3 regions of the Phocaeicola sp. genome follow, and region 2 is predicted to be linked to each of the others. Evidence: riboswitches for the same ligand, from Rfam matches in the RefSeq annotation. Region 2 holds a riboswitch; each other region holds the start of a gene.
The links. Region 2 has a riboswitch for cobalamin ahead of ACZM60_RS07890 (ABC transporter substrate-binding protein). Riboswitches for the same ligand answer to the same signal wherever they lie in the genome.
Positions count from the first base shown of each region.

Region 1 (3,270 bases), on a different contig from region 2:
GTACCTTCGAAAGGTTTCGTTGACTTAGACCGTTGCGGACTGCTGGAACTGATCTTCCCGGAACTGGTTGCTTTGCAGGGAGTAGAAGTCAGAAATGGAAGAGGACATAAGGATAATTTCTATCACACTCTGGAAGTGGTAGACAATATTGCAAAGGTTACCGATAATTTATGGTTGCGCTGGGCTACTTTGTTGCACGACATTGGAAAGCCGCGCACTAAACGCTGGGATCCTCGTGTAGGATGGACATTCCATAATCATAATTTCATCGGAGAAAAGATGATACCTGAAATCTTCCGGAAGATGAAGTTGCCTATGAATGAAAAGATGAAGTACGTTCAAAAGCTGGTCGGTCTTCATATGCGTCCTATTGTGATAGCCGATGAAGAAGTGACCGATTCGGCTGTTCGGCGACTGCTTTTCGAGGCTGGCGATGATATTGACGATTTGATGCTGCTGTGTGAAGCAGATATTACTTCGAAGAATGAAGTGCGCAAACAACGCTTTCTCGACAATTTCAAACTGGTACGTCAGAAACTGAAAGACTTGGAGGAAAAGGATCGTATCCGTAATTTCCAGCCGCCGGTAGATGGTGCTGAGATTATGAAGGTATTCAACTTGCAGCCGTGTCGGGAAATCGGCAGTCTGAAAAGCTCTATAAAGGACGCTATTCTGGATGGGATTATTCCTAATGAACACGATGCTGCTTTTGAGTTTATGCTTAAGAAGGCAAAGCAAATGGGACTGGAGCCCGTCAATCAATAAATCATTATACCGTTTTCGGGTTTCCGATCTGTATTTTTGCAAATAGGAAACCCGAAAACAAGAAAAAGATTATTCCTTGTTTAGAGTAATAAGAAATAAATCTAATTATCCAAATAGAAAAGTTTATATAAATAAGAGTTGTCCGTTTGTACGCTCTGTATGTGTCTGTAGGTTGGTTTTGCGTTTTAAAAGTTGCTCAATTTAGAAAAACATCTGTTAGTCCGTTTTTATTTATTCGATCAGAAGATATATCTTTGTAGAGCTTTTCGTTAGGTAACATAAGCGTTTCAAAAGGGAATGTCGTGTAAATCGGCAACAGTACCCGCTGCTGTGATTCTTAATGAACCGGAGACAATGCATGTGCAAGCCACTATTGTTTGAATACAATGGGAAGGTGTCTGCCGGGGAGAGATCAGTCAGAAGACCTGCCACGAAAAGCAAATCCAATCTTTTTATTAACTTTTCAAAGCAAACAGTATGAATTTAACTGAAATCTGTATTATCAAGCGTGACGGGAAGCGGGAAAACTTTTCGCCTTCAAAGATTACAAATGCCATCAGTAAAGCTTTCAATGCCACAGGACTGGCTCATCAGGAAGAGCTGATTGATGAAATTACTCAGCGTGTTATTGCTCATTTTGAGAATCCGACGATCGGAGTTGAGGAGATTCAGGACCTTGTAGAAACAGAATTGATGAAAGTGCAGCCTGAAGTTGCCAAGAAATACATCATTTATCGCCAGTGGAGAAATACAGAACGCGACCGCAAAACGCAGATGAAGCACATTATGGATGGCATTGTGGCTATCGACAAGAATGATGTAAATCTGAGCAACGCTAACATGTCGAGTCATACTCCGGCGGGACAGATGATGACTTTTGCTTCGGAGATTACCAAAGATTATACGTATAAATACCTTTTGCCCAAGCAGTATGCTGAAGCACATCAGTTGGGAGATATTCACATTCACGATCTGGATTATTATCCAACCAAGACAACAACTTGTATTCAATATGATCTTGATGACCTGTTTGAACGTGGTTTTCATACAAAGAATGGAAGTATCCGTACTCCGCAATCCATTCAGAGTTACGCAACGCTGGCAACTATTATCTTCCAGACCAACCAGAATGAACAGCATGGAGGACAGGCAATTCCGGCTTTCGATTTTTTCATGGCAAAAGGTGTACTCAAGAGTTTTCAGAAAGCAGTAGCATCGTCTGTTTCCTTTTATCTTGATATGAGAGATATACAGTTGGATGAGGCTGCGATACTGACTGTATCCAAACAGTGTTTTACTTCTATTGTTCCGACAGAGGATGAAAAGAAAAGTTTCCTTTCGGCAGCGGCCGGACAAGGCGTTACACTGACGGCCGGTGAACTGGAACACATTTTACGTAAGTCGTATGCTCAGGTACGCAAGGATACTCATCAGGCTATGGAAGGATTTATCCATAACTTGAACACGATGCATTCGCGTGGAGGAAATCAGGTAGTGTTCAGCTCAATCAATTATGGAACAGATACTTCGGCTGAAGGACGAATGGTGATAGAAGAATTATTGAAAGCGACCATCGAAGGCTTAGGTACACGTGGAGAGGTTCCTGTATTTCCAATTCAGATATTCAAAATAAAAGATGGAGTATCTTATTCTGAAGCAGACTATAAACGTGCGATGGAGGACTTTGAAGCTGCTATGGATGGGAAAGTTGAATTTGAAGCTCCAAACTTTGATTTGTTTCTGAAAGCTTGTCGGACAACGGCCAAGGCTTTGTTTCCGAACTTCATGTTCCTTGATACACCTTTCAATCGTCACGAAAAATGGGATGCAAGCGATCCGAAACGCTACCGTTATGAACTGGCGACGATGGGATGTCGTACACGTGTATTCGAAAATCTGAACGGTGAAAAGACTTCATTGGGACGTGGAAACTTGTCGTTTACTACCATGAATCTGCCGCGTCTTGCCATCGAGGCGCGTATTAAGGCTGAAAGTGTAGCTGAGAATCAGGGACAGGATGCCGTAGAACGTCTGGCGAAAGAAACGTTTATCAATTCAGTACACGATATGGCTGTCTTCATAGCCGAGCAGCTCTATGCCCGCTATCAGTATCAGCGTACAGCACTGGCACGGCAGTTTCCGTTCATGATGAGTAACAATGTGTGGAAAGGAGGCAGTGAGCTGAATCCGAACGATGAGGTAGGTGACGTACTGAATCAGGGAACATTGGGTATTGGTTTCATTGGCGGTCACAATGCCATGGTAGCTCTGTACGGACAAGGACACGGACATTGTCAGAAGGCATGGGACACATTGTATGAAGCTGTAGAAGAAATGAATCGTGTAGTAGAAGAATTTAAGCAGAAATATCATTTGAACTATTCAGTACTGGCTACTCCTGCTGAAGGGCTTTCCGGACGATTTACTCGTATGGACCGTCGTAAATATGGTGTGATACCAGGGGTAACCGACCGCGATTATTATGTGAATTCATTTCATGTCGAT
Region 1 covers NZ_DBMACV010000012.1:11,424-14,693, reverse strand. The annotation lists gene ACZM60_RS03795 (CCA tRNA nucleotidyltransferase) at 1-765, shown strand, start outside; cobalamin riboswitch at 1,018-1,212, shown strand; gene ACZM60_RS03790 (anaerobic ribonucleoside triphosphate reductase) at 1,243-3,270, shown strand, end outside.
Region 1: linked by a shared signal. The riboswitch ahead of ACZM60_RS03790 (anaerobic ribonucleoside triphosphate reductase) and the one ahead of ACZM60_RS07890 (ABC transporter substrate-binding protein) in region 2 are both predicted to bind cobalamin.

Region 2 (3,270 bases):
TAAATAAAATGGAAACAAAGTACTGATTACCTTACTTTTATTTCTTTTCTGACATGACCAGCAACTTATCGCCTGCGTGCAGTTCAATCTGTCCGTTCGGGATGATGAATTCGTTTCCGCGTTTAATCAGCATGACCAGTGTTCCCTTTGGGATGTTCATATCAGCCAGTCGGTTGCCCACAGTCAGCATATCTTCTGTCAAGGTTATATCGTTTAGATGAGTGTCAATTTCATCAGGCAGTTCAACGCCGAAGTCATTCCCTTCTTTTTCTTCGGGAAGGTCGAGCTTGAGCCAGCGTGCCATTTTCGAGATAGTCATACCCTGTATGATGAGCGACAACAAGGTAATAAAAAATACGATGTTGAACAACTGATTGGAACCTGGTATATGAGCTATAACCGGATATGTGGCAAAAATAATAGGTACGGCACCTCTTAATCCTACCCATGAAATAAAAATGCGTGCCTTGTTGCTGATTCCCTTAAAAGGAAGCAGGCAGAGGAATACGCTGACAGGGCGTGCTATCAGAATCATAAATATACCGATAAGCAAAGCTGTAACTGCAATGTCGAGCATTTCGTGCGGATTGACCAGAAGTCCCAGTGTAAGGAACATAATAATCTGGAACAGCCAAGTAAGTCCGTTCATAAAAGTGTTTGTTTCTTTCCGGAAAGCCAGCCGGGCATTGCCTACGATTACTCCTGCAATGTATACGGCAAGATATCCGTTTCCTTTTACCAAATCGGTAAGCGTGAAAGTGATGAAGACAATACTGAGCAGCAGAATAGGGTAGAGTGCACCGTTGGAAAGTTCTATTTTGTTGATAAGCCATACAGCGAACTTTCCGAAAGCATATCCCAGAACTCCGCCGAAGAGGAACTGCAGAAACAAATCTTTCAGTATGATACCTATGTTAAAATCACTTCCACTGCCTATAACCTGAATAAGCACAATGGTAAGCATGTACGCCATTGGGTCGTTACTACCACTTTCCAGTTCCAGCATCGGACGAAGATTGTATTTTAGATTCATCCGTTGGGAACGCAGAAGGCTGAATACCGATGCAGAGTCGGTTGACGACATGGTAGCTGCAAGCAGTAGGGAAACCAGCAGCGTAAGTTCTATGTTAGCCTGTGTATGATTCGAAAGAAAGAAAATAAACGAACCTGTCAGTAGCGTGGTGACCAGCACTCCTACGGTAGAAAGCAGTATACCTTGCTTTAGCACGGGTTTGATATCGGCATATCGTGTATCCATACCGCCGGAAAACAGAATGATACTCAGTGCCATCATACCGATGAACTGGGCGTCGGAAGCACTATTGAACTGAATGCCCAGTCCGTCGCTGCCGAATGCCATTCCTACCAACAGGAATAAAAGCAAGGTAGGAATACCGAAACGATATCCGGTTTTACTGATAAGAATACTGGTAAATATTAGGACAGAGCCGACAAGTAAAATATTTTCTGCTGTAATCATGAGACTGTTTTATTATAAAGTATATGTGCAAAGTAAACAAATAAATTTGGATTTTGGTTCACGTTCTGTTGTATTGTACGAAGTTATTGCATATATTTGTCACAGTTTTGTTCCGTCAGGCTTCCCGATTGGTAGTGCGAAGCTGCGGATGAAAAGGGAATCGGGTGAAAGTCCCGGACAGTCCCGCTGCTGTAAGCTCCGTGATAAAGGTTTGTTTACCACTTCGAGCCACTGCCGTTTCTTCGGGTTGAATGAAAAGGCGGGAAGGCATAACAAACCGGAGTAAGTCAGAAGACCTGCAAAACGTGTCACGCTTGTACCTTCGAGGAAAAGGTTACAGGAACGTAAACTGATTGTATAAATTTTATTTCAAGTACAAAATGCGGGATTTTTTCCCGTCCATGTTGTTCTTGTTTTATTTGCATTTAAGAAAATGATTGTCGTAAAGAATGTTTTGAAGAGATACATACTATCTGCCCATATAGTACTTATGGTCTTGCTGCTTTCTGCTTGCGGTGGAAAGAGCAAGACCTCTTTTTTGCAGGAGCAGGGAGATACGCTCCGGTTGCATTATGCCGAGAACTTACAGATTGTAAAGTATGACCGATATACGAAAGTCACGTTAAGGAATCCCTGGGACACGTTGCAAATACTTCATACTTATCTGCTGGTGGACAAGAAGGATACGACTGCGATGTCACTTCCTGAAGGAACCGTGATACAGGTACCTCTGACTCGGGCATTGGTCTATTCGTCGGTACATTGTGGGCTTTTGCAGGAACTGGGAGCCTTGGATAAGGTAAAAGGTGTATGCGACTTGCAGTATATGCGTATTCCTGCCGTGCTGGAAGGCTGCCGGAATGGTAGCGTTACGGATGCGGGAAGCAGCATGAATCCGGATATAGAAAAGGTTATCGACATGCATCCAGATGCCATATTGCTTTCACCTTATCAGAATAGTGGAGGATACGGACGGATAGAAAAGCTGAACGTGCCGATTCTGGAATGTGCCGATTATATGGAAACTTCGGCGTTGGGACGTGCCGAGTGGGTGCGTTTTTACGGACTTTTGTTCGGCAAAGAACAAGAAGCCGACTCGCTGTTTACCGAAGTGGAACGGAAATATCTCTCACTTCGTAATCGGGTAAAAGATATATCACCCAAGCCGACTGTTATTACGGAACTGAAGACTGGAGGAACCTGGTATGTGCCGGGAGGAAACAGTACGATGGCAAAAGTGTATGCTGATGCCGGAGCACGCTATATCTTTTCTGATATTCCACAGAGCGGTTCGGCATCGCTGGCCTTCGAAGCGGTGTTCGACAGAGGACAGCATGCCGATTTCTGGCTGATAAAATATAATCAGCAGACTGACAAGACTTATCGGGAACTGAAGAACGACTATGCGCCTTATGCCAATTTTGATGCATTCCGTAACCGACGGGTATACGGATGCAATACCAGCCGCATTTCTTTTTACGAAGAAGTACCTTTTCATCCCGAACTTCTGCTGGAAGATTTGGTAAAAGTCTTTCATCCGGAAGTTCTGAAAGACTATGCTCCGAGATATTTTACTAATTTAGCGGAGTGATAAGTTAAACCTCGTATGCATGAAGGCGAATAAAGGATATATATATGGCTGTGTGCTTGCAGAAATCATTGTAGTGCTCGTTGCGGCAAACTTGATATTCGGTTCGGTAGACATCCCGTTCAGGGCGGTAGGACGTATCTTGCTTGGCGGGGATGCGGAAAAGGAAAGCTGGCGCTTCATTATATGGGAATCGCGTGTT
Region 2 covers NZ_DBMACV010000032.1:7,451-10,720, forward strand. The annotation lists gene ACZM60_RS07885 (potassium/proton antiporter) at 38-1,480, opposite strand; cobalamin riboswitch at 1,572-1,798, shown strand; gene ACZM60_RS07890 (ABC transporter substrate-binding protein) at 1,935-3,071, shown strand; gene ACZM60_RS07895 (iron chelate uptake ABC transporter family permease subunit) at 3,091-3,270, shown strand, end outside.

Region 3 (3,270 bases), on a different contig from region 2:
ATCCTGCGCCACAGCGAAATCATCAGAAAAATGGAACAGCTCAATAAAATGAGCCAGCAGGATAAAATACAAAGCCGGTCGGTAGTGCTCTCCGACGAGGAACAGGACAATCTGGCGGAAGTTATAAACATCTGCTACAACAACTTTACCGACCGGCTTTGGAAAAAGTTCCCGACACTGACAAAGGCGGACATCTCGCTTTGCTGCCTTATCAAAATCGGTATCTCAAACAGCAACATGCTTTACCTGCTCGACACCAGCAAGGTCGCCTTGAAGAAACGGAAAAACCGCCTCAAACACGACAAGATGGGTATGGACGAAAACGATTCCCTGGATGAGTTTATCATGGAATTCTGACAAGCATTATGCTCACTCTTTCACCCATACATGTTCTATCTCTACGACATACATTTTATGGAATCCGCCATGTCCTTCACCGTACCAGCGGCTTACCAGTGAGGCATCGATAAACTGCTCGGGCTTTATCATATCGGCATACAGTTTTCTGCATTCCAGGATCATACGTGCCTGCTCGTAGGCAATGTTTCCTTCGGGAGTGGCAAAAGGTTTCAGTCCGGTAGCCGCTACCTTATCAATGTCGCGCCCAGATTTGGAACCACAGATTTTATGTATATCTTTATGCTCTTCGCCCAGGAAAGACAGGGTAAGCGTTTCTCCCTCTTCAATAAACTGGTAGGTATAACGCTCGGGACGGATGAAAATAAAGGCTACGGGCTTTGCCCACAAAACACCGGTTCCGCCCCAGCTTGCCGTCATCATGTTAAACTTTTCCTGTGTTCCGGCCGTTACCAGCATCCATTCCTTACTGATAGCGTCGAACATGTTATCTTTCAGTTCCGATACATTTATTTCTTTCATACATGCATATATTTAATGGTTCATCAAGGCAAAACTACTAAAATTATCGGTACCCTGAGAAAAACGCTTTCAGAAGTCACTGAAAATTTGTACAAACGTTTATATTTTTTGTACAAAAAATAAAAAAACGTCAGCACGAATCAGACAGGCTCTCTGCATCTTCCTGCCCGAACTTCCTCTTTTCCCTGTTTCTTTTTTTTGATATTTCATGAAACTCCTGAACGAAAGGAGTATACAAAAACCATTTCTTAAATAGCAAAACTGTATTAAAATTCAGAAAAAATAAACTATCTTTACCACCGATTGGTTCCGGAAGGTTGGTTCGACCCGACGGATTAAAAGGGAATCGGGTGAAAGTCCCGAACAGTCCCGCTGCTGTGAAGCTCATCAAGCACGTTGACAATTACTCATTGCCACTGGATAAAACCGGGAAGGTGTCAAAGCGTGTGAGTCAGTCAGAAGACCTGCCATCGTTTTTATTAATTAACCGAACTCGTGGGATAGGACGGTTGAACGTTTTACATAATGCTTAATAGACTTCACTATGCGGTAATGTTTACCCTGCTGGTGTGGGGTATAAACATTTGTGTACCGGTACATGCACAAAACAAGTTGGACAGCCTTCAACATCTGAACGAGGTTGTTGTGACGGCGCGTGCCGTACAGAAAGAGATTTTTCCGGTACAGGAATTATCGGGCAAGCAGCTCCATCAGCTCAGCTCGCACAACGTGGCCGATGCCTTGCGCTATTTTTCCGGCATACAGATCAAGGACTACGGAGGAGTAGGGGGACTGAAAACGGTGAATATCCGGAGTATGGGAACCAACCATGTAGGTGTGTTCTACGACGGCATCGAGCTGGGAAACGCACAAAACGGTACGGTCGATCTGGGAAGATTCTCGCTCGACAACATAGAGTCTGTCACGCTGTACAACGGACAGAAGAGTGCCATTTTCCAGCCGGCAAAGGATTTCGGCTCGTCGGGCTCCATCTATTTGCAGACACGGACGCCTCAGTTCGAGGAAGGAAAGAAGTATAACGTAAGGGCTTCGTTCAAGACGGGTTCGTTTGGTGTGGCAAATCCTTCCGTTTTGTGGGAGCAAAAGCTCGGACAACGAATCAGCAGTTCGTTCAGTGCCGAGTATCTTCACTCGTCGGGAAAATACAAGTTTACTTACCGCATGCAGGAGGGATATGATACGACGGCGGTGCGGCAGAACGGCGACCTGAATGCCTTGCGTGTGGAAGGAGGGCTGTTCGGACAGCTCAAGCAGGGATACTGGAAGGCGAAGGCTTACCTGTACAACTCGGAACGTGGATATCCGGGGGCAATCGTCCGCAACAAGTTCTCGCACGAGGATCGCCAGTGGGATACGAACTTCTTTACTCAGGGTACATTCAAGAAGGACTTTACACAGTGGTACAGCCTGCTTGCCAATGCGAAATATGCATACGACTACCTGCATTACCTGGCCGATCCTAACAAAGACGAGTCGCTGATGTATGTCAACAACCATTATTACCAGCAGGAAGTATACACATCGGTAGCCAACCGATTTAATCTGTTTTCGTGGTGGGAGGCAAGCTTTTCGGCAGATTATCAGTTTAACCTGCTGAATGCCGACTTGCGCGACTTTGTTTATCCGCGCCGGCATACGCTGCTGGCATCCATCGCTACGGCCATGCGCTTCAAGCAGGTGGAACTTCAGGCAAGTCTGCTCGAAACGTTTGTACACGATACGAGCTCGGGCACGCCTGCTCCCGACAAGCAGAAGCTTACTCCTTCGTTTTTCGTGTCGTGGAGGCCTTTTCCGCAAAGTGGCCTTAACCTGAGAGGTTTCTATAAACGGATCTTCCGGATGCCTACGCTGAACGACCTGTATTATACGTTTGTAGGGAATATCAACCTGGAACCTGAGTTCACTACGCAGTACGACTTAGGATTTACGTACAACCGTACCTTCAACAATACGTGGCTGCGCTCGCTGGAAGTACAAACGGATGTGTACTACAACGAGGTGGAGAATAAAATCGTGGCCACTCCTACGTCGAATTTCTTCCGCTGGACGATGGTCAATCTGGGAAATGTGGAAATCAGAGGGGTGGACGTGGCGCTTCAGACCGGCTGGAAGATCGGACGTGACCTGACGGTAATCAACCGAATCAATTATACGTACCAGCGGGCACAGGACTTTACCGACCCCAAAAGTGAGTTTTACGGAGGACAGATTCCGTACATCCCCTGGCACAGCGGTTCGGCCGTGGTGAACCTGCAATGGCGCTCATGGGAGGCTAATTACAGCTTTATCTATACCGGAGAACGTTATTCTTCGCAGGCCAATATCCCTTATAATTACCAGTTGCCGTGGTATACCAGCGACTTTTCGGTT
Region 3 covers NZ_DBMACV010000002.1:98,413-101,682, forward strand. The annotation lists gene ACZM60_RS00935 (hypothetical protein) at 1-357, shown strand, start outside; gene ACZM60_RS00940 (flavin reductase family protein) at 370-879, opposite strand; cobalamin riboswitch at 1,166-1,365, shown strand; gene ACZM60_RS00945 (TonB-dependent receptor) at 1,432-3,270, shown strand, end outside.
Region 3: linked by a shared signal. The riboswitch ahead of ACZM60_RS00945 (TonB-dependent receptor) and the one ahead of ACZM60_RS07890 (ABC transporter substrate-binding protein) in region 2 are both predicted to bind cobalamin.